Regions from separate parts of the Kitasatospora sp. NPDC093550 genome, predicted to be linked through region 1. Evidence: predicted binding sites of a transcription regulator. Region 1 holds the regulator's gene; the other holds the start of a gene.

Region 1 (3,401 bases):
GGAAACGCGGGAGGGGTGCCGGGGGTCGGCCCCCGGCACCCCTCCGCGGACGGCTACCGGCCGTTGAAGGCGTCCTTCAGCCGGGAGAACAGGCCCTGCTGGCCCGGCGCGAACTGGCCGGAGGGCCGCTCCTCGCCGCGCAGCACCGCGAGACGGCGCAGCAGCTCCTCCTGCTCGGCGTCGAGCTTGGTGGGCGTCTTCACCTCGACGTGCACTATCAGGTCGCCCCGGCCGCCCCCGCGCAGGTGGGTGATGCCCCGGCCGTGCAGCGGGATCGACTGGCCGGACTGGGTGCCGGGCCGGATGTCGACCTCCTCCAGGCCGTCCAGGGTCTGCAGCGGCACCTGGGTGCCGAGCGAGGCCGCCGTCATCGGGATGGTGACGGTGCAGTGCAGGTCGTCCCCGCGCCGCTGGAAGATCGCGTGGGTGGTCTCGGCGATCTCGACGTACAGGTCGCCGGCCGGGCCGCCGCCCGGGCCGACCTCGCCCTCGCCGGCCAACTGGATCCGGGTGCCGTTGTCGACACCGGCCGGGATCTTCACGGTCAGCGTGCGGCGGGCGCGGACCCGGCCGTCGCCGGCGCACTCCGGGCACGGGGTCGGCACGACGGTGCCGAAGCCCTGGCACTGCGGGCAGGGGCGGGAGGTCATGACCTGGCCCAGGAAGGACCGGGTGACCTGGGAGACCTCGCCCTTGCCGCGGCACATGTCACAGGTCTGCGCCGAGGTGCCGGGGGCCGCGCCCTCGCCGCTGCAGGTGGTGCAGGTGACGGCGGTGTCGACCTGGAGCTCCTTGGTGGTGCCGAACGCGGCCTCCTCCAGGGTGATCTCCAGCCGGATCATGGCGTCCTGGCCCCGGCGGGTGCGCGAGCGCGGGCCGCGCTGGCCGGCCGCGGCGCCGAAGAAGGCGTCCATGATGTCGGAGAAGCCGAAGCCCGCCGCGCCGGCCCCGAAGCCGCCCGCACCGCCGCCGCCCGGGGACAGCGGGTCCCCGCCGAGGTCGTAGACCTGGCGCTTCTGCGGGTCGGAGAGCACCTCGTAGGCGGCGTTGATCTCCTTGAACCGCTCCTGCGTCTTCGGGTCCGGGTTGACGTCCGGGTGCAGTTCGCGTGCCAGGCGCCGGAACGCCTTCTTGATCTCGTCCTGCCCCGCATCCCGTCGGACGCCGAGTACCGCGTAGTAGTCCGTGGCCACCAAATGCTCCGCTTGTTCCGCCTGTAGTAGTGCTGCGACTGGTCACCGCGCGTCACCGGTACGGCGCGCGGTCGTATTGCTACGACTCGGCCAGGATCTGGCCCACGTACCGCGCCACCGCCCGCACCGCCCCCATTGTGCCCGGGTAGTCCATCCGGGTCGGACCGATCACACCCAGCTTGGCCACGCTCTCGTCCCCCGAACCGTAACCGACCGAGACCACCGAGGTGGAAATCAGCCCCTCGTAGGCGTTCTCCCGCCCGATCCGGACCGTCATCGCGGCGTCGTTGGTCTCACCCAGGAGGCGGAGCAGGATGACCTGCTCCTCCAGCGCTTCCAGCACCGGCTGGATGGTGAGCGGGAAGTCGTGGCCGAAGCGGGTCAGGTTGGCCGTGCCGGCCAGCATGATCCGCTCCTCGTTCTGCTCCGCGAGCGTCTCGAACAGCGTCGCCAGGACGGTGGCCACGATCGGCCGGTCGGCCTCCTCGAACGTCGCCGGGAGCTCCTCCAACAGCCCCGGGACCTCCGGCAGGAGGCGGCCGGCCGCCCTGCTGTTGAGCGCGGTGCGCAGATCCGCCAGGACGGTCTCGCCGACCGTGCCCGGGCAGTCCACCATCCGCTGCTCGACCCGGCCGGTGTTGGTGATCAGCACCAGCATCACCTTCGCCGGGGCCAGCGCCACCAGCTCGATGTGCCGCACCGTGGAGCGCGTCAGCGAGGGGTACTGGACCACCGCGACCTGCCGGGTCAGCTGGGCGAGCAGCCGCACGGTGCGCGCGACCACGTCGTCCAGGTCGACCGCGCCGTCCAGGAAGTGCCGGATCGCCCGGCGCTCGGGGGCGCTCATCGGCTTGATCTCGGCGAGCTTGTCGACGAAGAGGCGGTACCCCTTGTCGGTCGGGATCCGGCCGGCGCTGGTGTGCGGCTGGTGGATGTAGCCCTCCTCCTCCAGCGCCGCCATGTCGTTGCGGACCGTCGCCGGCGAGACCCCGAGGTTGTGCCGCTCCACCAGGGCCTTGGAGCCGACCGGCTCCTCGGTGCCCACGTAGTCCTGCACGATCGCGCGGAGCACGGCGAGCTTGCGGTCGTCCAGCTGGCGGACCTCACCGGCCATGGGGCACGCACCTCCGTCTTCGCACGTTGTCCGTCTGTGTCCCGCTGTACTGCTCTGTCCTGCCTGTACCGCTCTGTCCTGCGGCGGGCCGCTCCCGGCGGCCCCGACCTTGGCACTCTGAACACCCGAGTGCCAAAACCGTACCTGCCAGTGTAAGGCCCGGGTCCTACGGCAGGAACGGCCCGACCGGGGTGATCCTGCCCGCAGTTCCGGGTACGGCCCGCACGGCGGCGGCCGTTCACGGTTCCGGGCGCCGGGGTGGTGCCCCCGGGCCGTCCGGGTGGCAGCATCGAAGGCGACGGCGAATGGAGGAGCAAGCGATGTCGAGCTCGGGCCAGCACACCCGTTTCGCGCCCGACCGCGGCCTGACCGGCCGCATGGTCGCCACGATGTTCGTGATCGGGCTGCTGTACGTCGGTTTCACCGGCCTGCTGATCGCGCTGCTGCGCGGCGCCTGGCCGCTGATCGTCCTGATCTCCGGCGGGCTGTTCGTGGCCCAGTTCTGGTTCAGCGACAAGATCACCGAACGGGCGATGGGCGCCCACCAGGTGTCCCCGGAGGAGTTCCCCCAGCTGCACGGCACGATCGACCGGCTCTGCGCCCTGGCCGACATGCCCAAACCCCGCGTGGCGGTCGCCGACAACGACATGCCCAACGCCTTCGCCACCGGCCGCAACCCGCAGAACGCGGTGGTCTGCGTGACCACCGGCCTGCTGCGCCGACTGGAGCCGGAGGAGCTGGAGGGCGTCCTCGCGCACGAGCTGTCCCACGTGGCCCACCGGGACGTCGCGGTGATGACGATCGCCGGCTTCCTCGGCGTGCTCGCCGGCGCGATGACCAGGATCGCCGTGTACGGCGGCTTCATGGGCGGCGGCCGCAACGACAACGACCAGAACGCGGCCATCGTCGCGCTGCTCATCCCGCTGGTCTCGATGGTCGTCTACGCGATCAGCTTCCTGCTCACCCGGCTGCTCTCCCGCTACCGCGAGCTGGCCGCCGACCGAGCCGCCGCCCAGCTCACCGGACGGCCCAGCGCCCTCGCCTCCGCCCTGACCAAGGTGACCGGGCAGATCGCCGCCATCCCCAGCAAGGAC
Region 2 (3,401 bases), on a different contig from region 1:
AGGCCCTGATCGGGCCGCAGACCGGGCGGCTGGCCGACCGGTACGGGCAGGCCGCGGTGCTCGTCCCGACCGTCCTGGTGCACGGCGCCTCGGTCGCCGCGCTGATCGCGCTGGCGCTCGGCCACGCGCCGGCCTGGAGTCTGTTCCTGGCCGCCGTGCCGGCCGGTGCGAGCGTGCCGCAGATCGGCGCGATGGTCCGGGCCCGCTGGATCGCCCGGTTCACCGCCGACGGCCCGTCCGACGCCTCGGCGGCCCGGGTGAGCACCGCCTTCGCCTTCGAGTCCGTCACGGACGAGTTCACCTTCGTGATCGGCCCGATCCTGGCCTCCGGCATCGCCGCGCTCGCCAACCCGGCGACCGCCCTGATCGCCGAGGGCGCGCTGACCGTCGTCGGCGGACTGGCCTTCGCCGCCCAGCGGCGCACCGCCCCCGCCCGGATCGTGCCGCAGCCCGGCGTCCAGCGCGTCTCCGCGATCTCCTCCCCCGGCGTCCGGCTGCTCGCCGGGTCCATCCTCGGGGTCGGCGCGGTGTTCGGCGGCATGCAGGTCTCGGTGAACGCCTTCGCCGACTCGGTCGGACAGCACGACGCGGGCGGCACCGTGTACGGGATCTTCGCGGGCGGCTCGATGCTGGCCGGCGTGCTGTACGGCGTGATCGCCTGGCGGCGGCCCGTCCAGCAGCGGATGCTGGCCAGCTTCGCCCTGCTGGTGCTGGGCTGCTCCACGCTGTGGGCGATGCCCAACCTGGTCGCGCTCACCGTCGCCGGGCTGGTCTGCGGCCTGGCCATCGCGCCGACCCTGATCAGCGGCTACACCCTGGTCGAGACACTGGTCGCGGACGGCGCCAAGACGGAGGCCTTCACCTGGCTGACCGGCGCCATCGGGCTGGGCCTGGCGGTCGGCTCGATGGTGGCGGGGAAGCTGATCGACGGGCACGGGCCGTCGGCCGGGTTCCTGGTGCCGGTGATCGGCGCCGGCCTGGGGCTGCTCGCGCTGTTCTCGCTGCGGCACCTGCTGGTGGCGCCGGGGGCGGGCGCGGGTTCCGGGTCCGGCTCCGCGGCGGGTTCGGCCGCGGGTCCGGCCGGGGTTTCGGCCGGGGTTTCGATGGCCGGGTCGGCCGCGGATCCGGTGTCCGGGCCGGCTGCCGGGTCGGCCGTCGGGTCCGGGGAGCGCGCCGGCGCCGCGCAGCTGGTGGGCGCGGCCAAGGGCTGAGCGGGCGGTGGTCCGCGGCCGGACGCCGGGGCGGGAGCGGGGCCGATCTCACACCGGAGTCGCTGGACTGATCCAGCGGAATGCCGCATCATTGACCATCGTTAGCACTCATCAGGCGAGAGTGCCAGGAGGAAGACAAGTGCCCACGTACCAGTACCAGTGCACCGAGTGCGGCAACGGCCTGGAGGCGGTGCAGAAGTTCACCGACGAGGCGCTGACCACGTGCCCCGACTGCCAGGGACGGCTTCGCAAGGTCTTCTCCGCAGTGGGTGTCGTGTTCAAGGGTTCCGGCTTCTACCGGACCGACAGCCGCTCCTCCTCCAGCAGCTCGGTGAGCTCGGGCTCGTCGTCGACCTCGTCGACGTCGACCACCGCGTCGTCCGCTCCGTCCACCTCGGGCAGCGGTTCCTCGGCGCCGTCCAGCCCGGCTCCGGCCGCGAGCTGAGGCCGGCCGCCCCGTAGTCCTCGGAAAGGCCCGTCGACCCCGTTCTCACGCGGGGCGGCGGGTCTTTCCGCGTTCCCTCGCGGGATCCGCGGGGTGCGGCGGCGGCTTCGGGACACGGATCCCGTCAGCCCGACGGGCCGGAATCACCTGTGTGAGTGTACGAAGTCGTCCACAGGGGCGGGTTTGTCCACAGGCTGGGAGAAGGGGCTTTCCGGCCTCGCCCGGGGTGTGCACCGTGGGGGTCGTCAGCCGGTCCACCGGGGCCGACCGCCCGACCTTCCGGAGGTGCGTCGATGACGACCGCGAGCTACTCCGTCCCCCCGCCCGCGCCCACCGTGCCGCCCCGGCAGGAGGTGCCCAGCTTCCCGCCGATCCGGCGCGGGTGCGGCGGGTGGCACCGCTGGCGCAGCGCGGTGCGGCGGCGGGCCGGGGTGCCCGCGCTGGTGCTTCTCGCGGTGGCCGCGGCGCTCGCGCTCGGGCCCGCGCGGGCCTGGCAGCCGCCTCCGGGCGGGGGTGCGCTGAGCCGGACGGGTTGTCAGTCCGGAACTGCGGAAGATCACCCGTAACCCGGTGACGACTTCGTCGTTCGAGGCGGCATGAAGGGCTTCAAGGAATTCCTGCTGCGCGGAAATGTCGTCGAACTCGCCGTCGCCGTGGTCATCGGCGCGGCATTCACCAGCATCGTCAACGCCTTCGTCAAAGGCGTGATCAATCCGATTGTCGGCGTCTTCGGAACGAAGGACCTGGGGTCCTACAGTTCCTGCCTCAAGGGGCCCTGCGAGGTCGGCCCGACCGGTGAGGTCACGTCCGGAATCCTCATCCTGTGGGGATCGGTGCTCAGCGCCGTCCTGCAGTTCCTGATCACCGCGGCCGTCGTCTACTTCGCCCTGATCGTGCCCATGAACCGGCTGGCGGCGCGCCGCAAGACCCCCGCCGAGGTGGCGGCGGAGGCGGAAGCCAAGGAGGTCCAACTGCTGACCGAGATCCGCGACGCGCTGGTCTCGCCGCTGCGCTGAGGCGCCGACCGTCCTCGTCCGTCCCTCAACCCCCGTGGTGCGGCGGGCGCTGGCTCAGGTACCAGTCCAGCCCCCGCCCGCCGCTCTCCCCCGACCCGGAGCGCTCGTTCCAGCCGGCGTCGGTGTCGTCCCGGGACTGCTGGTCCAGCGGGTCCCGGAAGACCAGCCTGGCCTTGGCCGCGGGCGTCTGGCCGTGCTCCTGGTCCTGTCCCTGTCCCTGCTGCTGCCGCCCCTGCTCCTGCTCCTGCTCGCTCACCCTGTCCACTCCGTCGTGCGTCATGTCCCGTCCTGTCCCGTCCTGCTCACTCCAGCCTAAGAGCCCGCCGGCACGCCTCGGGCCCTGGTGCGGAGCGCTCCGCACCAGGGCCCGGGTGGGCTCGACCGGCCTGCCGGTCAGGCGGCTTCGAATCCCGCATGGTCGGCGATCTTCTTCAGTTCGGCCAGCGCGTGCTTCTCGATCTGGCGGATCCGCTCGCGGGTGAGGCCGTGCTGCTTGCCCACCTCGGTGAGGGTGCGCTCGCGGCCGTCCTCCATCCCGTACCGGGAGCGGATGATCGAGGCCGTGCGGTCGTCCAACCGCCCGATCAGGTCGTCCAGTTCCTCACGGCGGAGCATGACCATCACGGCGTCCTCGGGGGACGTCGCCCCGGTGTCCTCCACCAGGTCGCCGAACTGGGTCTCGCCCTCGTCGTCCACCGACATGTTGAGGCTGACCGGGTCCCGCGCCCA

The links. The regulator HrcA, encoded in region 1, represses chaperone genes, less so after heat shock. The targets are predictions, from matches to a motif close to TTNGCACTCNGNNNNNCNGAGTGCNAA.
Region 2: ACIRD3_RS29650 (FmdB family zinc ribbon protein) is a predicted target of HrcA. The motif match lies at 1,313-1,339, and genes of this name have one in related genera.

The regions. Positions count from the first base shown of each region.
Region 1 covers NZ_JBIWJF010000008.1:122,686-126,086, reverse strand. The annotation lists gene dnaJ (molecular chaperone DnaJ) at 54-1,193, opposite strand; gene hrcA (heat-inducible transcriptional repressor HrcA) at 1,273-2,307, opposite strand; gene htpX (zinc metalloprotease HtpX) at 2,628-3,401, shown strand, end outside.
Region 2 covers NZ_JBIWJF010000022.1:110,829-114,229, forward strand. The annotation lists gene ACIRD3_RS29645 (MFS transporter) at 1-1,211, shown strand, start outside; gene ACIRD3_RS29650 (FmdB family zinc ribbon protein) at 1,351-1,656, shown strand; gene mscL (large conductance mechanosensitive channel protein MscL) at 2,253-2,672, shown strand; gene ACIRD3_RS29660 (hypothetical protein) at 2,698-2,952, opposite strand; gene ACIRD3_RS29665 (sigma-70 family RNA polymerase sigma factor) at 3,066-3,401, opposite strand, start outside.